2 regions of the Dyella sp. KRB-257 genome follow, and region 2 is predicted to be linked to the other one. Evidence: predicted binding sites of a transcription regulator. Region 2 holds the regulator's gene; the other holds the start of a gene.
What was found. The regulator FliA, encoded in region 2, starts transcription of late flagellar genes. The targets are predictions, from matches to a motif close to TAAAGTTTNNCNNNCNNNGGCCGATAA.
Positions count from the first base shown of each region.

Region 1: ACO2Q2_RS09785 (methyl-accepting chemotaxis protein) is a predicted target of FliA. The motif match lies at 4,608-4,634, and genes of this name have one in related genera.

Region 1 covers NZ_JBMSDZ010000010.1:34,777-44,347, reverse strand. The annotation lists gene ACO2Q2_RS09815 (DUF4105 domain-containing protein) at 1-627, shown strand, start outside; gene ACO2Q2_RS09810 (ABC transporter ATP-binding protein) at 686-1,372, opposite strand; gene modB (molybdate ABC transporter permease subunit) at 1,375-2,052, opposite strand; gene modA (molybdate ABC transporter substrate-binding protein) at 2,055-2,777, opposite strand; gene ACO2Q2_RS09795 (MFS transporter) at 2,889-4,130, opposite strand; gene ACO2Q2_RS09790 (helix-turn-helix domain-containing protein) at 4,204-4,536, opposite strand; gene ACO2Q2_RS09785 (methyl-accepting chemotaxis protein) at 4,822-6,507, shown strand; gene ACO2Q2_RS09780 (putative bifunctional diguanylate cyclase/phosphodiesterase) at 6,614-8,545, shown strand; gene ACO2Q2_RS09775 (hypothetical protein) at 8,871-9,230, opposite strand; gene ACO2Q2_RS09770 (hypothetical protein) at 9,431-9,571, shown strand, end outside.
Region 2 covers NZ_JBMSDZ010000004.1:79,991-89,561, forward strand. The annotation lists gene flhB (flagellar biosynthesis protein FlhB) at 1-282, shown strand, start outside; gene flhA (flagellar biosynthesis protein FlhA) at 428-2,518, shown strand; gene flhF (flagellar biosynthesis protein FlhF) at 2,669-4,204, shown strand; gene ACO2Q2_RS04280 (MinD/ParA family protein) at 4,312-5,190, shown strand; gene ACO2Q2_RS04285 (RNA polymerase sigma factor FliA) at 5,192-5,926, shown strand; gene ACO2Q2_RS04290 (chemotaxis response regulator CheY) at 5,995-6,402, shown strand; gene ACO2Q2_RS04295 (protein phosphatase CheZ) at 6,399-7,040, shown strand; gene ACO2Q2_RS04300 (chemotaxis protein CheA) at 7,136-9,085, shown strand; gene ACO2Q2_RS04305 (flagellar motor protein) at 9,085-9,571, shown strand, end outside.

The sequences.
Region 1 (9,571 bases), on a different contig from region 2:
AGCGACTACGACGTGCGCTGGGAAACCCGCGACTACGACCTGGATCGTCTCGTCTCCGCCGACGCCATCCTGTCGTACTGGGGCAGTCGCGCGATCGCCCACGCGATGATTTCCTTCGGCTTCGACGACGGCCGGCACGTGGTGTTCTCGGTGGAGATCCGCAAGAAGAAGGGCGAGGCATTCTCCGAGATCGGCGGCTTCTTCAAGCAGTTCGAGATGGTGCTGGTGGCCGCCGACGAGCGCGATATCGTGCGGGTGCGCACCAACGTGCGCGGGGAGGACGACTACCTGTATCCGATGACGCTGGAGCGCAGCACCATGCGCGCGCTGTTCCTTTCCTACGTTGATGCCGCCAACACGCTGGCAGCGCGGCCGGCGTTCTACAACACCATCACTTCGAACTGCACCACGCTGGTCTATCGCATGGCGCGCCAGCTCAACCCCGGCCTGCCGATGGACCTGCGCCTGCTGCTCACCGGCTATCTGCAGGGTTACCTGCGCGACAACGGCGCCATCGACGCGAGCGAGCCGGTCGAGGTGCAGCGTGCGCGTGCGCGCATCGCCGAAAAGGCGCAACGCAGTGGTCCGGGCGATGATTTCTCCCGCGCGATCCGCGCGCCGCAGTGACCGGGCACGCCATGCAGACCCTCCCGCAGACTGTTGCCAGCATGGCCGACTGAGTGGGTCAGGCGGTCTCGCGCGCCGAGTCGCGGTGCAGGCGTCCGTCGCGGATCTCCAGCACGTGCTGGCCCAGCACCTCGACGTCGGCCGGGTCGTGGGTGATCACCAGCATCTGCACGTCCAGCCGCGCCTGCAGCGCCACCAGTTCGTCGCGCAGGCGGCCGCGCAGCGGCGGGTCGAGCGCGGCGAACGGTTCGTCCAGCAGCAGCAGATCCGGCTGCGGCGCCAGCGCCCGGGCCAGCGCCACGCGCTGCTGCTGACCGCCGGAAATCTGCGCGGGATAGCGGCTGGCCAGGCCGGCCAGCTCGAACGCGTCGAGCCAGCGCCGCGCCGCTTCCGGCACGTTCCGGCGCGAGGGCTGGCGCAGGCCGGACGTCAACCCGAATGCCACGTTCTGCGCCACGGTGAGGTGCGGGAACAGCGCGTAGTCCTGGAACACGTAGCCGATGCGCCGCGCGCGCGCCGGTACATCCACGCCGCGGACATCGTCGAAAAGCGTGCGGCCGCGCACGCCGATGTGGCCGGCGTCCGGTCGCATCAGCCCGGCGATGGCGCGCAGGGTGAGGCTCTTGCCCGAGCCGGAGGGGCCGAACAGCACCACGCGCGGGCTGTCCGAGCGGAACGCCAGCTCCAGCGAGAACGGGCGCTGCGGGTCGGCCATCACGCGGCGGATGTCGACGTCCAGCCGCATCGCTACGCGCTCCTTCGTGGTGCGCGGCCGCGGGTGAGCCGGCCGGCGAGCACCAGCACCGCCACGCAGGTGACCGAGGCCACGATCACCAGCGTGTTGGCACCGGCGTCGTCGCCCGCCTCGATCGCCGAGTAGATCGCCACCGACAGCGTCTGCGTGCGGCCAGGCAGGTTGCCGGCAATCATCAGCGTGGCGCCGAACTCGCCCAGCGCGCGGGCGAAGGCGAGCAGGGCGCCGGCAATGATGCCGCGCGCGGCCAGCGGCAGCGAAACGCGGAAGAACACCGCGAGCGGCGCCAGGCCGAGCACGCGCGCGGCGTCTTCCAGCTGCGGTTCGACGTTCTCGAACGCGGCCCGCGCGGCCTTGTGCACCAGCGGGAAGGCGGCCAGCGTGGCGGCGATCACCGCGCCCTGCCAGGTGAACACCGGGTTGATGCCCCACTGCTCCAGCCAGCCACCGATCACGCCGCGCCGGCCCAGCAGCACCAGCAGGTAGTAGCCGAGCACCGTGGGCGGCAGCACCAGCGGCAGGGTGAGCAGTGCATCGACCGTGTTGCACCAGCGCGAGCGCCAGCGCGACAGTCCGTAGGCCACCGCCACGCCGAGCACGAGGTTCAGCGCGGTCGCCCAGGTGGCGACCTTCAGCGAGAGCAGCAGCGGTTGCCAGATGTCCGGCGTCACGCTCAGGGCGCCAGGAAGCCGGCATCGGCCAGCAGCGCCTGCCCCCTGGCCGAGCGCACGAAGGCGATGAAGGCGCGCGCTTCATCCGCGTGCCTGCTGTGCGCGACCACGGCGATGGGGTAGGTGATGGGTGTGGTCGATGGAATGCGCAGCGCCACGTCCACCTTGCCGCGGGCGATGGCCGCGTCGGTGGCGTAGACGAAGCCGGCGTCGACTTCGCCGCGCACCACGTAGTCCAGGCACTGGCGCACGTTGGCCGTGAGCACGGCCTTGTCTTCCAGGCGCGACGTAAGGCCGGCGCGGTCCAGCACACCCTGGGTGTAGCGACCCACCGGCACCGAGGCCGGGTCGCCCCAGGCGATGCGCTTGAACGAGGCATGGGTGAGATCATCCAGCGTGGTCACCTTCGCGCCGCCGGTCGGCACGATCAGCACCAACTGGTTGGCGGCGAAGTCCACGCGGCTGGCCGGCGCGATCGCCTGCTGCGCCTGCGCCTTGTCCATCGCCACCTGGTCGGCCGAGGCGAACACGTCGGCCGGCGCGCCGTTGGCGATCTGCCGCAGCAGGGTATCGGACGAGGCGAAGTTCAGCACCACATGGGTGCCCGGATGCACCGCCTCGTAGGCCGTGGCTACCGACTGGAACGCATTGGTGAGGCTGGAAGCGGCCGACACCACCAGGTCGTCGGCGTGGGCGCTGCCGGCGAGGCCCGCGAGCGCGAGCATCGCGGCACCTAGGCGGCGTCGTGTCTGTGGCGGGGTCATGCGGGGCGTGCGCCTTCGTTATGTGGATCGCCATATGACGACGAAATCCCGCACGGGACAAGCGCCGGACGCTCAGCGGCTGCGCGCGAGGGCGATCGTGCCGGCGAGCATCAGCAGCGCGGCGAGGGCAAATCCGGCCGCCGGCGAATGCAGGCTCCAGGCCAGCCCCACCGCCGCGCTGGAGACGAACTTAGCCACGCCGTTCACCGTGCCCAGCGCGCCGTAGCTGGTGGCCAGCCGCTCGGGCGGCACTATCGCCGCGGTCACGGTGGACTCCAGCGCCTCCTGCGTCGCCACGTAAAGCCCGGCCACGACGAAGATGCCGGCCAACGCCGGCACGCCCGCGCTGCCGCGCCAGAACACCAGCGCGGTCAGCGTGGCGGTCAGCACACCCAGCGCATAGCCGGCCAGCAGTAGCGGACGATGTCCCACACGGTCGGCCAGCGCGCCGATCGGAAAGGAGGCGAGCACCTGCACTACGTTGCGCCCCACGTAGAGCAGGCCGGCCACCTGCGCCGCGCGCACCACGCCCATCGACGGCGCCAGCAGCGTGGTGGCGGCCAGGATCAGCAGGCTGTGCGAGAAATCGCCGATGCCGAACAAACCGACCGCGCCCAGGTAGCGCTTGAAGCGCGGCGGCAGCGTGCGCAGCGAATGCATCAACTGCAGCGCCGGATTGACCGAGTGCCCCGGATCGCGCACCAGCAGCAGGAACACCAGCACCGCCAGCGCGCCGGGAATCAGCGACAGCCACAGCACCAGCCGGAACGGCCAGGCGGCATCATGCGTGGGCAGGGTCTGCGCCCAGCCGAGCAGGGCCACACCCAGCAGCGGTCCGGCCACCGCGCCCAGCGTGTCCGTGGCGCGATGGAAGCCGAACGCGCGCCCGCGCGTCTCCGCGCGCACCGCCTGCACCACGATGGCGTCGCGCAGCGGACCGCGCAGGCCCTTGCCGAACCATGACAGCAGCCGTCCAGCCAGCAGCAGCGGCCAGCCCGCGGCGAGCGCGATCAGCGCCTGTCCGACCGGCGTCAGCGCATAGCCCACCAGCACCAGCGCCTTGCGATGGCCTAGCTTGTCCGCCACGTGGCCGGCAAGCATCTTGGTGAAGCTCGCCACTGCATCGGCCGCGCCCTCGATCAGCCCGAGCGCCGCCGCCGGCACACCGAGCACGGCGAGAAAGCCCGGCAGGATCACCGTGGTGGTCTCGTAACAGAAATCGCCCAGCGCGCTGGTGATGCCGGCACCGGCCACCGTGCGGTTCAACCAGCGGGGGCCGACAGAATGCGGCGACGGGTGGGCGGTTCTTGGCATCGGTTGTCTCGTGCACGGATGACGCGGCGCGCCAGTCCAGCCATTGGCTTGCCCATGGCGGCCGGTGCAGGGGTCAATTGGCGCCGGACTGTACCCGTGCGCGCCACCTGCGCCGGCTTTTCCGCAACAGGGTGGCGATTATCACGGCCCTGTCGTCGGTGCCACCGAGGCGGTGGTCGAGAAATACGTCCATCAGAACCGCGGCATCCACGCCCAGTGCGTCGCAATAACGTACGTATTCGATCACATCGATGCGGCGTTCGCCACGCTCGCACTTGGAGACGTAGGACTGGGTGGTCCGCAGCCGCCGCGCGAGGCTTGTCTGAGTGATGCCCAATGCCTCGCGCACCTGCAGCATGAAGTCGAGCAGCCGGCGGTACTCGTCATCGTAGATGGAACGCATCATTGCGTTATTTCAGTGGGCGGGGCACCTTAGGGCGGTGCTGACAAGTAGTCCAAAACGGAATATTTTCCCGCTCAAGATCGGTGGGGCCCGGTCGTTAAGGGAAGCGCACGCCCAGCGGCTCATCGGACCGGAAGCGGGCCGATGCCGTGGTCCGTCGGGAAAGCGGCGAGACCGCGTTCCATGGTCCGGTCCGGGCACCAGGCATTTGAAACAGGACATTCCGAACAGACTGGTTTCGGCAGATGACCGATCAGTCAATCACTTCCCATGAACCGGAGAGCGGTCATGCATTTTCCGCAATGGTCGATCAAGGTCAGGCTGATAATCGCTTTGGGCACTCTCGCCACGCTGCTTGCGGCGCTGGGAGCCATGGGTATTTCCGATTTGAGCAGCAGCAATGCTGCCCTGCGCGACATGTATGCAGACAAGCTGATACCCGCCATGTCGTTGGCACGTGGACTGGACCTGCTCGGCAGCGAAAGAACATTCCTGCAACGCGCATTGGGCGCGCGCAATCAGGGTCAGGCCACCACTTACGAACGGTCCCTGCGGAGGGATGACGCTGAACTGATGCAATTACTTGCGAAATTCCATGCGGCGAAACTGTCGCCGGCAGAAAAAACAATCGGCGGCCGGCTGGATGCCGATTACGGGGATTTCCGCAACGCAATGAACCGCGCCGCCAGGGCACTGGACGCGAAACAGTACGATCTTGCGGCGCAGGCCCTGGATGGCGCCGGCGAGAAAAGCTACACCGCCTTGCGTGGCGATATCGGGGACCTGTTCGCCCTGCAGGACAAGAGCGCCAATGCAGCGTATGCCGCCGACGAGCAGAAGGCCTCGCGGTCAGCCAGGACCACGATCGCCTCCATCGCGTTCGGTCTGGCTTTGAGCGGAGCCATCGGTTTTCGGCTGGTACGGTCGATTTCCCGCTCGCTCGCCGAGGCCATGCGCGTGGCCGACAACATCGCGGGGGGCAGGCTCAACAACCGCATCGAGCGGATATCGGCGGACGAGGTCGGCCGTCTGCTGCAATCGCTGGCGCGCATGGATGCGAAGCTCGCCGAGGTGGTGGCCGATGTCCGGGCCGGCGCCGAGTCGGTGAGCACCGCCGCGCGGCAAATCGCGCAGTGCAACGACGACCTGAGCCAGCGCACCCAGGAACAGGCCTCCAGCCTGGAGGAAACGGCCGCCTCGATGGAGGAGATGACCGCCACGGTGAAACAGAACGCCGAGAACGCCTCGCACGCCGATCAACTGGCCCGCGGCGCACGCGAACAGGCCGAGCATGGCGGTGCCGTGGTCAGCAGGGCGGTCGAGGCGATGGGGGCGATCTCGGCCTCCAGCCAGCAGATCGCGGACATCGTCGGCCTGATCGACGAGATCGCCTTCCAGACCAACCTGCTCGCCCTGAACGCCGCCGTGGAAGCGGCCCGCGCCGGCGAGCAGGGACGGGGGTTCGCCGTGGTCGCATCCGAGGTGCGCAACCTTGCCCAGCGCAGCGCTCAGGCGGCCAAGGAGATCAAGACCCTGATCGGTGACAGCGTCGAGCGAGTCCAGCTGGGTTCGAGCCTGGTGGACGAGTCGGGGCATGCGCTCGCGGCCATCGTCGAGAGCATCAAGAAGGTGACCGACATCGTGGCCGAGATCGCCGCGGCGAGTACCGAGCAGTCGGCCGGCATCGAGCAGGTGAACATGGCGGTGACCCAGATGGACGAGGTCACCCAGCAGAACGCCGCGCTGGTGGAGGAGGCGGCCTCGGCGAGCCGCGCCATGGAAGAGCAGGCGATGAACCTGCGCAGGCAGGTGGCCTACTTCCACATCGAGGAAGCCCAGGAGGCCTCCCTCGCACCCGCCCACGATGCACGAATCGGGGGTGCGCATCGGCCGTCTGCGCACGCGGCCGACCACAAGCCGGCTTCGGAGCGGTCGCATCGCGTCGAGGACACATCCGTCTGGAAGGAGTTCTAGTCGATCCGTGCGGTCTCGATCCTTCGACGACATGCGGCGTGCGGCGCAGAGGCTTTCAGGCTTCCACGCGGCATGCGTGCAACACCCACCTGCGGAGCCTTGCATCATGCAGCAACCGACACCCGCCCCCTGGGGCGACCTGCAGCGGCAATCGGGGCGTCTGGCACGGCGCTACGCCCTGCTGGGCGTCCTGTGGCTGGCGGTTTCCGACACAGTGGCCGAATGGATCCCGCCGGGTGCGGGACGGGAAATCTATTTCGCCACCAAGGGGTTGATCTTCATCGCCGTCTCGACCCTGGTCATCTATGGCCTGCAACGCCGCGCGACCCGCCGATTCATCGACAGCAGCAGCCAGTTGGCGCGGCTGGAGCGGGGTTATGCCGAGCTGATCGAGAATCTTCCCATGCCCTGTCTCGTGGTGGAACCCGGCCATGGCGCCATCGTGGAGGCGAATCGGGAGGCACGCGATGTGTATGGGCTTGCGCCGCCCTCTGGGCGGGCCTGCCGGCTGGCGGACCTCGACGTGCAGGCGGGCGCCCCAGAGATGGCCGGACACGTGGCTCGGCGCCGCGGCGAGCAGTTGGTCAAGCACCGACGCGCCGATGGCAGCGAGTTCGATGCGCGACTCCTGACGACCCATCTGGACCGCGCGGACGGCGAGGTCGAACTGGTCATATGCCTCGATGTCACTGCCCAGTTGCGCGAGCAGGAGTTGCAGCGGCTGCAGGCCGGTATCGATCCATTGACCGGGCTGTTGACGCACGGTGCGTTGAGGGAACGCCTCGGGCGGGCGATTCGCGAGGCACCCGAGCACCAACAGATGGCCGTGCTGTTCATCAACATCGATCGCTTCAAGTTGATCAACGATACCCAGGGATATCCGAGCGGCGACCTCCACCTGCGCGAAGTCGCCGCACGGATCGGCGCGTTCGCCGACCGGAACGTCATGGCGGGTCGCTTCGACGGTGACGAGTTCGTTGTCGTGATGACGAAGCCGGCGGCGCCGATGGCGCCCATCGCGCTGGCCAGGAATATTCGCAGCGTGGTCGCCGATACCGGCAATGGCGACGATTTCGCGCTTGCCCGGACGTGCAGCATCGGAATCGCCTGGTGGCCCGAGCACGGCACGGATGTCGACACCCTGCTCAGTGCAGGCGATGCCGCCCTGTGCCATGCCAAGCAGGCGGGCAGGGACCGTGTGGTGCAGTTCGATCCCGGCATGCGCCGCGAGGCCTGGCATTACGTGGAGCTGGTGCAGGGCCTGCGCCAGGCCCTGGCGCTCGGTCGCCTGCATCTGCGCTACCAGCCACAGTTCAGTCTTTCGACCGGACGAATCATCGGACTCGAGGCCTTGTGCGCATGGCGGGAGAGCAACGGCACAGAGATCAAGGCCAGCGAGTTCATTCCTGTCGCCGAACGCAGCGGACAGATCCTGGAGCTTGGGCAATGGGTACTCCGCGAGGCGCTGGGGCAGGCCTGCCGCTGGCTGGCGGAGGGTGCATACGACGGCCCGGTGGCGATCAACGTATCGCCGGTGCAGCTTCGGCAACCGGGCTTCGTCGACGTCGTGCAGTCCACGATCATCTCGGCCGGGCTCCGCACCCAGCTGGTGGAACTGGAAATCACCGAGACCGTCGCCCTGCATCTCGACGAGGAGCTGCGCACGAACCTGGTCCGTCTTGCCGGCATGGGCATCGCCATCACCATCGACGACTTCGGACGCGGCTACTCGAGCCTCTCGCATTTCAAGCGGCTGCCCATCACCCGGGTCAAGATCGATGCCTCGTTCGTCCGCAACGTGGATCGCCTGTCCGACAGCCAGGCGATCGTCGACTCCATGCTGCAGATGGCCCGGGCGCTGGGCATCAGCACGGTGGCCGAAGGGGTCGAACGCAAGGAAGAGGCCTTGTGGCTCAGGGCGCACGGCTGCGACGCCGTCCAGGGCTACCTGTATGCGCGCCCGGCATCGGCCGAGACGCTCGACTTCGCTCGACGTCATGTGCTTGAAGACGAGAGCAAAGCGGATTTCCCGGCCTGAACGGAACGGCCTGGATGATGCCGGCGCGGCATCCATCGCGGCCGGCAGATGGTGCAGGAGTACCTGAAGGATTGATCGCCCCTGCAACTCCCGATCCGATCAGCCGGTCCGATCAGCACGGATCGAACGATGGGGACGTGATGTGCGTGCGGGCAGGGGAGCGGCACACGGTTGAATTCTTTGCACGCGGCAGGCCTCTACCGCGCTCGCCCTTCGGGCGAGCATCTGCTGCACACTGTGCTCGGCAACGATGTGTCCCGAACCAGGCAGCACTATCCGCACGACGATGCAATCGGTCGATGCAATCGACGAGACCTCCGGAATTTTACATAATATACACGTGGCCCGGGTTATCGGCCGAGAAACCCGCCGTGTGCGGCGCTGCGTGCGCGGGGTAGAGGCCTACCGCAAGTGTCACTGCCGCGGCCATCTGCGCCAGCTTTAGCCAGACCTTCCGTGCAGCGGGCGATGCGCGCTCCGCACTGATCGCGACGAACCAACGTTCGGCCGGCTCCTGCATCGCTTTCGTCATCGCGAGCACGTGATCCTCGCTCGGCCAAGACACGCCTTTGCGCCACTGGTGGACCGCTTGCCGCTTGATGTGGAGCGAGTCCGCTACGGCGCTATCTGAGGTCAGCGAGCACGCCTCGCGATACTTGTCAAGCAAATTGTTTACAGCCGACATGTCGCATTCCTCTTGACGGGGTGTCGCAATCTACTTTACGGTCCGCCCCGTCGCAATTCACTTGACGACGACAGGGGACCAAGGATGACTGCTCTAGCCGCTTTCTGCTTCTTTCTGTCCGCCGCCTGGGCCGTCCGGGCCGGCGTGACCCTCCGAAACCTCGTCGCCCGCCAGCGCGCCACGCTGGAAGGGGTGCGCCTGTGAATCGCATTCTGCAGGCCGATCTGATTCTGACGCTGACGGCTGAGCAGGCGGACCGGCTTGCCCAGGTGCTGCGCTGGCCGGATGACGTGGGTCTTACGGACGAGTTGCGCCAGGTGCTTGAGGATCAGTACCGCGCG
Region 2 (9,571 bases):
CCGCGCGTGATCGCCAAGGGCGTGGACGTGATGGCCCAGCAGATCCGCACCGTGGCGGCCGGCCATCGCATCCCCCTGGTCGAGTCGCCGCCGTTGGCACGCGCCTTGTATGCAACGACCGAGCTGGGTCGGGAAATCCCCGCGTCGCTGTATGTCGCGGTGGCGCAGATCCTGGCCTACGTGTTCCAGCTCAAGCAGGCCGGTGCCCGCGGCGACACGCCGCCGCCGTCCCCGCCGCAGCCGGACATCGATCCGGACCTGATGGGTCCGTACAAGTTGTAGCGGTGGTCGGAGCCATTTGTGCTCGTCATCCCGGCGAAAGCCGGGATCCAGCGTCTTGAAGTCGGCCAGGACAGGCACTGGATCCCGGCTTTCGCCGGGATGACGAACAAGGGGCCGGCCATTCTTCCACCCCAGGGAACACGCCATGGCCGCCGTCGGTGCACTGGAAAACCTCAAGCAGATCGGCCGCCGTGGCATAGGTGCGCCGGTGATCCTGCTGGCCGCGCTGGCGATGCTGATGCTGCCGCTGCCGCCGTTCCTGCTGGACATGCTGTTCAGCTTCAACATCGCGCTGTCGCTGGTGATCCTGCTGGCGGTGATCTACGTGATGCGGCCGCTGGAGTTCGCGGCCTTTCCCACCGTGGTGCTGATGGCCACGCTGCTGCGCCTCGCGCTCAACATCGCTTCCACCCGCGTGGTGCTGCTGCACGGCCATGACGGTCCCGGCGCGGCCGGCAAGGTGATCGAGGCGTTCGGCGAGTTCGTCATCGGCGGCAACTTCGCGGTGGGCCTGGTGGTGTTCGCGATCCTCACCATCATCAATTTCGTGGTGGTCACCAAGGGCGCCACCCGCGTGTCGGAAGTCACCGCGCGCTTCACCCTGGACGCGATGCCCGGCAAGCAGATGGCGATCGATGCCGACCTCAACGCCGGCCTGCTCACGCAAGAGCAGGCGCGCGAGCGCCGCCAGGAAGTGCGCGAGGAGGCGGACTTCTACGGCTCGATGGACGGTGCCTCCAAGTTCGTCCGCGGCGACGCCACCGCCGGTATCCTGATCCTCATCATCAACATCGTCGGCGGCTTCTTCGTCGGCGTGCTGCAGCACGGCCTGTCCGCCTCGGAGGCGGCCCGCACCTACACCCTGCTCACCATCGGCGACGGCCTGGTGGCGCAGGTGCCCTCGCTGATGCTCTCCATCGCCGCGGCGGTGATCGTCACCCGCGTGTCCAAGGCGCAGGACATGGGCAAGCAGCTGGTGGCGCAGATCTTCGGCCAGCCGCGCGCGCTCGCCGTGGCCGGCGCGGTGCTGGGCGTGATGGGGATGATCCCGGGCATGCCGAACATCGCCTTCCTGCTGCTCGGTTCCACCTGCGGCGCCGCCGCCTGGCTGATGATCAGGCGCGAGCGCGACACCGCCGCGCGCGTGGCGCAGCAGGCCGCCGAAGTGCCGCCGCCGGCGGCGCCGGCCGAGCGGCTGGAGCTGGGCTGGGAGGACGTCGCCAGCGTCGATCCGCTGGGGCTGGAAGTGGGCTACCGGCTGATCCCGCTGGTGGACACCCACCAGGGCGGCGAGCTGATGGGGCGGATCAAGTCGGTGCGCCGCAAGCTGTCGCAGGAGCTGGGCTTCCTGGTGCCGGCGGTGCACATCCGCGACAACCTCGATCTCGGCCCCAACACCTATCGCATCACCCTGATGGGCGTGCCGATGGGCGAGGCCGAGGTGCACACCGAGCGCCTGCTGGCGATCAATCCCGGCCACGTGCACGGCCCGGTGCCGGGCATCCCCACGCGCGATCCGGCGTTCGGGCTGGAGGCGGTGTGGATCGAGCAGGGCCAGCGCGACAATGCGCAGTCGCTCGGCTACACGGTGGTCGATCCGGCCACGGTGATCGCCACCCACTTGTCGCACATCCTGGGCAGCCACGCGCACGAGCTGCTCAGCCACCAGGACGTGCAGCAGCTGCTGGACCGCCTCGCGCAGAGCGCGCCCAAGCTGGTCGAGGACCTGGTGCCCAAGCGCCTGGCGCTGGGCACGGTGGTCAAGGTGCTGCAGAACCTGCTGGCCGAGCGGGTGCCGATCCGCAACATGCGCTCCATCGTCGAATCGTTGGCGGAGCACGCCAGCCAGAGTCAGGATCCCGGCGTGCTCACCGCCGCCGTGCGCGTCACGCTGGGCCGGCAGATCGTGCAGGAGATCATCGGGCTGGGCACCGAGGTGCCCGTCATCACGCTGGCGCCGGAGCTGGAGCAGATCCTGATGAGCTCGCTTACCGGCAACGGCGGTACCGGCGCGGCAGTGGAGCCGGGCCTGGCCGACCGCCTGCAGCAGGGCGTGGCCGAAGCCGCGCGCAAGCAGGAAATGAGCGGCGAACCGGCGGTATTGCTGGTCGCGCCGCAGCTGCGCACCTGGCTCGCGCGCTTCACCCGCCACGTGGCACAGAACCTGCACGTACTCGCTTACAACGAGGTGCCCGACAACCGCCGGGTGCGGCTGGTGCAGGCGCTGGGACGGTAAGAGCTGGGAGTCGGCATTTGGGATTCGGGATTCGGAAAAGCCGCAGTAGTCAGATGGTCGGCTTCTCCGCTTCTCCGCTTCTCCGCTTTGACGAATCCCGAATCCCGAATCCCGAATCCCGAATCCCGAATCCCGCGAGCGAAGCGACCCATGAAAATCAAACGATTCGTAGCATCGGACATGCGCCAGGCCATGAAGCTGGTGCGCGAGGAGCAGGGCCCGGATGCGGTGATTCTGTCCACCCGCCGCCTGCCCGAGGGCATCGAGATCATCGCCGCGCTCGACTACGACGAGGCGCTGGTGCGCGAGGCCGCCCGTCATGGCGTGCCGGCCGGTGACGAGTCGCCGGCGCCGGCCGTCAAGGCGTCGACGCCGCCTTTTGAGGAGACGCCATCGCCGCGCCTGTGGCGTCGCCAGACCGCCAACGCTGCAGTCGCGCCCTCCGTGTCGGAAGCGCCGGCGGCCGCCGCACGGATCGAGTCCGCCGCGCCGCCGGCCGTCGCCCGCTCCGCGCCGACGCGTGCTTCGGCCGCCCCGACCGCACCGATGGTTCGCGCCGAGGCGCCGGTTGCCTCGCGCGCCACGCCGTCGGCTGCTGCGGCGCGCCCCGCGCCGGCCGCCCCGAACACGCCCCACACCACGAGCACCGCCGCGATCGCGCCGGCCCCCGTCGCCCGTCTCGCCGCCGCCGCCGCCGAGGAACCGGTGCCGATGCACCCGGCGGTGGAGCGCGCCATGCAGGACACCGCCCGTATGCGCGCCGAACTCGGCAGCCTGCGCGAGATGCTGGAGATGCAGCTGTCCAGCCTGGCCTGGAACGACATGGAGCGCCGCCATCCGCTGCGCGCCCGCGTGCTGCGCGAATTCACCCGGCTGGGCATCGACGCCGACGTCGCCCGCAAGTTGGCCGACGACCTGCCCGAGCAGATCAGTGCCGAGCAGGCGCGCTACCTGCCGCTGGGCCTGCTCAGCCGCAATGTGGCCATCAGCGGCCGCGGCGACAGCGACGGCGGCATGATCGCCCTGGTCGGCCCCACCGGCGTGGGCAAGACCACCACGATCGCCAAACTCGCTGCCAGGGCCGTGGTGCGCCACGGCGCCGCCAACGTGGCGCTGGTGTCCACCGACCACTACCGCATCGGCGCCGCCGCGCAGCTGGAGCACTACGGCCGCCTGCTCGGCGTGCGCGTGTACCCCGCCGACGACGCGGCGAGCCTGCGCCAGATGCTGGAGATGCTCAAGGGCAGGCACACCGTGCTGATCGACACCGCCGGCGTGTCCGGCACCGATCCGCGGCTGGAACAGCAGATGGATGTGCTCAACGAGGTCGCCCACAGTGACGGCATCGCGCTGCGCATCAGCCTGGTGCTGGCCGCCAACGCGCAGGCGCAGTCGCTGGAAGAGGCGGTGCGCGCCTACATGCCGCTGACGCCGGCCAGCGTGCTGTTCACCAAGCTCGACGAGGCGCCCAGCCTGGGCGGTGCGCTGTCGGTGCTGATCCGCCACAAGCTGCCGCTGGACTACACCACCGACGGCCAGCGCGTGCCCGAAGACCTCGCCGTGGCCGATGCCCGTGTGCTGGTGCTGCGCGCCGCCCACGTACTCAAGACCTCCGCCGCCACGGCCACCGCGCTGGACGACAGCGCGCTGGCCGAGCGCTTCGGCTTCGCGGTGGCCAGCGCATGAGCGCCGCCGCGTCGGCCGCATTGTTTTCCATAGACGCGCTGGAAGAGCGCGCCTTCATCAAGAATCAGGCCTGGGGACTCAAGCAGATGGTTTCGTCGCTCACCGACATGGTCGCGCCCGCCGCGCCCCGCGCGCCGACGCAGGCGGCCAACCTCGATCGGCGCAGCCCGCGCCAGCGCTGCCGCACCATCGCGGTTTGCGGCGGCAAGGGCGGCGTGGGCAAGACCACGGTGGCAGTGAACCTGGGCATGACGCTGGCGATGATGGGCCACGAGACGATGCTGCTGGATGCCGACATGGGCCTGGCCAACGTCGACGTGCTGCTCGGCCTGGCGCCCTCGCGCCATCTCGGCCACATGCTCGACGGCCAGTGCGGTCTGGCCGACCTGATCCTGCAGGCGCCGCACGGGCTGAAGGTGATTCCCGCCGGCTCAGGCGCGCGCCGGCTGGCGCAGCTGGGTTCGGGCGAGCAGGCGGCGGTGATCCGTGCCTTCGACGAGCTGCCGCAGGTGCCGGACTTCCTGCTGGTGGACACCGCTGCCGGCATCTCCGATTCGGTGGCGATGTTCGCCGCCGCGGCCGACGACGTGGTGCTGGTGGTGTGCGACGAGCCCGCCTCCATCACCGACGCCTACGCCATGGCCAAGGTGCTCAGTCGGGATTTCGGCGTGAAGCGCCTGCACATGGTGGCGAACATGGTGCGCAACCTCGGCGAGGCCAAGGCGCTGCACCAGAAGCTGGCGCGGGTCACCGACCGCTTCCTCGACGTGATGCTCGATTTCATGGGCTGGGTGCCGCAGGACGAGCGTCTGCGCCAGGCCATCCGCCGCCAGAACGCGGTGGTGGACGTGGCGCCGGGCAGCCGTTCGGCACAGGCATTCAAGCAATTGGCTGGTGCGGCCGTTACATGGGCAGAACCCGATCGCCCGGGTCTCGACCGCATCGCATTTTTCAGTGGTCAGGCTGCACCGGCGACGGGGTGGTGAGATGAGCGTGGCAACCGAATACCTGCAACTGCAACGGCAAAGCGCCGACGAACTGGTGAAGACGCACGCGCCGCTGGTGCGGCGCATCGCCTATCACCTGATGGGGCGCTTGCCGCCCAGCGTCGACGTGGGCGATCTGATCCAGTCGGGGATGATCGGCCTGCTGGAGGCGGCGCGTAACTACGCCACCGATCGTTCGGCCAGCTTCGAGACGTATGCGGGTATCCGCATCCGCGGCGCCATGCTCGACGAGCTGCGCAAGACCGATTGGACGCCGCGCTCGGTGCATCGCAAGGCGCGCGAAGTGGCCGAGGTGGTGCGCCAGATCGAGGTGGAAACCGGTGCGGACGCCGACGACGCGGAGGTGATGAAACGGCTGGGGCTGACTGCCGACGAATACCACCAGGTGCTGGCCGACGCGGCCAGTTCCCGACTGCTGAGCCTCACGGCGCCGGACGACGGCGACGGCAGCCCGGCGATGGACGTGGCCGATGCCGGCACCCTCACTCCCGCCGAGGACATCGAGCAGGCCGGCATGCGCCAGGCGCTGATCGATGCGATCACCACGCTGCCCGAGCGCGAGCAGCTGGTGATGTCGCTGTACTACGAGCAGGAACTGAACCTCAAGGAGATCGGCGCGGTGCTCGGCGTCACCGAGTCGCGGGTCTGCCAGATCCACGGCCAGGCGATCATCCGGCTGCGCGCGCGCATGAGCGACTGGCGCGACGACGACTGAGCAACGCGGACAACACAACTTACCTACGGGCTGGCGCACGGCAACCCATCGTGCAAGTGGAGACGGGCTTGAACAAGAACATGAAGATCCTGGTGGTGGACGATTTTTCCACCATGCGACGCATCGTGCGCAACCTGCTCGTGGAGCTGGGTTTCTCCGGCCCGCTGATCCAGGAGGCCGACGACGGCGAGAGCGCGCTGGTGATGCTGAAGAGCCAGCCCTTCGACATGGTCGTGACCGACTGGAACATGCCCAACATGACCGGCATCGACCTGCTGCGCGCGATCCGCGCCGAGGCCTCGCTGAAGGGCCTGCCGGTGCTGATGGTCACCGCCGAAAACAACCGTGACCAGATCATCGCCGCCGCCCAGGCCGGCGTGAACGGCTACATCGTCAAGCCGTTCACCGCCGCCACGCTGCAGGAAAAACTCACCAAGATCTTCGAGCGGCTCGCCGCGGCAGGAGCTTCCGCATGAGCGCCCAGCTCACCCTCGGCGCCGATGCGCTGCCCAACGAGCTGCACGAGCTGCTCAACAGCCCCGATGGCCCGGCCTTCGAGCAGGCGCTCGATTCCATCGTGCGCCAGCGCGAGCAGAAGCTGTTCCGCGCGCTCGGCCTGCTGGCCCGTGACCTGCACGATGCCGTGCGCCGCCTCGGCGGCGAACTGGTGCAGGAGGGCTATCCCGACAGCGTCACCGATGCGCGCAAGCACCTGCAGGACGTGCTGGAGATGAGCTCGCAGGCCGCACACCGCACGCTGGACTTTGCCGAGCGCACCCGTCCGGAGGCCGAGGCGCTGGCGTGCAACGCGGCATCCATCCTTGCCGCCGCGCCCGCCGGCAGCGACGCCGTGGCCGCCCTGGCGCAGCAGGCCAGCACCTTCGCGCAGAGCTGCAACGCCGGCCTCAACGACATGGTGATGGCGCAGTCCTGGCAGGATCTTTCCGGTCAGCGCATCAAGAAGGTGGTCGCCTTCATCGGTTCGGTGGAGTCGTCCATGCTCGAACTGGTGCGCCTCACCGGCGCGCTGTCCGGTCGCGAACCGGCCGAGGCGGTGGAGAAGATCAGCAGCCAGGACGAGGCCGACCGCCTGCTGAGCGAGTTCGGATTCTGAGCCCGCGCATGACGGTGATCGCGCCGCCGCGTTGCCCCTCCCGCGCCTGCCGCCGTGATGCGGCGGGCGCCGTGCCGCCTGCAGGAAGCCGCTAGATGGATCCCTCGCTCGACGCCGAACTGCGTGACGATTTCCTGGTCGAGGCCGGCGAGCTGGTCGAGCGCCTGGGCGAGCAGCTGGTAGGCCTGGAGGCCGCGCCGCAGGACACCGAGCTGCTCAACGCGGTGTTCCGCGCCTTCCACACGGTAAAGGGCGGCGCCGGCTTTCTCAACGTGGAGCCGATGGTGCAGCTGTGCCATCACGCCGAGGACCTGCTCAACGAGGCGCGCAACGGCAGCCTGCTGATCGACGCGGCGCGGATGGACGCGCTGCTCGAGGCGCTCGACCTGCTGCAGTCGATGATGGCCGCGCTGGTCGCCAACGACGCCCTGGCGATGCCGCCGCCGGCGCTGCTGGTGCGCCTCATGCCGCCGAAAAAGGGTGCGCCGCCCGCACCGGCCCCGGTCGCGGCACTGCCGCCGGCAGCGGCCGGCGGCGCCATCGACGACAGCGAGTTCGAGGCCTTGCTCGATTCGCTCTACGGCACTGCAGCCCCCGGCACGGTGGAGCCGGTGCCTGTGGCCACGCCCGCTGCATCCAGCACCATCGACGACGACGAATTCGAGGCGCTGCTCGACCAGTTGCACGGCAGCGGCACGCCCGCGCCGGTGGCTGCGGCGGCTGCGCCCGCCGGCGGCGGCATCGACGACGACGAGTTCGAGGCGCTGCTGGACAACCTGCACGGCAAGGGCGGCATGCCCGGCCACGTCGCGGCGCCAGCGCCTGCGCCCGCCGCCGTGCCCGCTCCGGCCCGCGCTGCCGCGGCACCCACCGAGACCAGCGTGCGCGTGGACACCGCGCGGCTCGATACGCTGGTCAACCAGGCCGGCGAACTGCTGCTGCTGCGCAACCGCCTGCTCACGCTGGTCGCGCGCCACGGCGACAGCAGCCTGTCGTCCACCGTGGACGAGCTCGACCGCGTCGCCGATGGCCTGCAGAACGCCGTGCTCGGCATGCGCATGCAGCCAGTCGGGCGATTGTTCCAGCGCTTTCCGCGCATCGTGCGCGACCTCGCGCGCCAGCTCGGCAAGGACGTGGACCTGGTCACCGAAGGTGAGGGCACCGATCTCGACCGCAGCCTGGTCGAGGCGCTGGCCGATCCGATGGTGCACCTGATCCGCAACGCGCTCGACCATGGCCTGGAAGGGCCGGAGGACCGCGAGCGCGCCGGCAAGTCGCGCCGTGGCACCGTGACGCTCACGGCGAGCCAGCGCGGCGAGCGCATCGTCATCACGGTGAGCGACGACGGCCGCGGCATGAACCCCGAGGTGCTCAGGCGCAAGGCGGTGGAGAAGGGTGTGATCGACGAGGCGCAGGCCGCGCGCCTCAGCGAGAACGAGTGCTACGAGCTGATCTTCCGCGCCGGCTTCAGCACCGCCGCCACCGTGTCGGACATCTCCGGCCGCGGTGTCGGCATGGACGTGGTGAAAACCCGCATCACCGAGCTGGGCGGCACGCTGCGCGTGCACTCGCGACTCGGCCACGGCAGCACGCTGGAACTCACCGTGCCGCTTACGCTGGCGATCCTGCGCGTGCTGATGGTGCGCGTGGGCGACCGCCTGCTGGCGCTGCCGTTGAGCAACGTCGACGAAGTGTTCGAGCTGCACCCGGGGCAGGACAGCCTGCTCGACGGCCGCATGGTCGCCGCCCATCGCGGCCGCGCGCTGGTGCTGGGTGATCTGGCCGGCTGGGCCGGCGTGGCCGACGGCGCCGCGCGTCACGTGGTGGTGCTGCACATCGGCCACCTGCGCCTGGGCTGCCTGGTGCACGAGGTGATCGGGCGCGAGGACGTGATGGTCAAGCCGCTCGGCCACCTGTTCGCCGGCACCACCGGCGTGGCCGGCGCCACCGTCACCGGCGACGGCCGCCTCGCGCTGGTGCTGGATCTGGCCGGCCTGGCCGACGACAGTGGCGAGCTGCTGCCCGCGTTGCGGATGACTGCCTGATGGATCTGGTCAGCCTCATCGGCACGCTGCTGGCCTTCGCGGTCATCGCGATCGGCACCGTGCTCAAGGGCTCCAGCCTGGAGTCGCTGTGGAATCCGGCGGCGTTCCTCATAGTGTTCGTGGGCACCTTAGCCGCGCTGATGGTGCAGACGCCCGGCAAGGTGCTCAAGCGCGCCGGACAGCTGCTGCCGCTGGTCTACAGGCCGCCGCTGCATGACCCGCAGAACCTGATCAGGCAGATCATCGGCTGGAGCGAGGTCTCGCGCCGACAGGGCCTGCTGGGCCTGGAGCCGCAGCTGGACGAACTGCGCGACGGCTTCTCGCGCAAGGGCCTGCAACTGCTGATCGACGGCGGCGAGCCGGAGGCCATCCGCAGCGTGCTGGAGGTGGAGCTGGGCACGCGCGAGCAGGCCGACATCGACGCGGCCAGGGTGTTCGAGAACGCCGGCACCTACTCGCCCACCATGGGCATCATCGGCGCCGTGA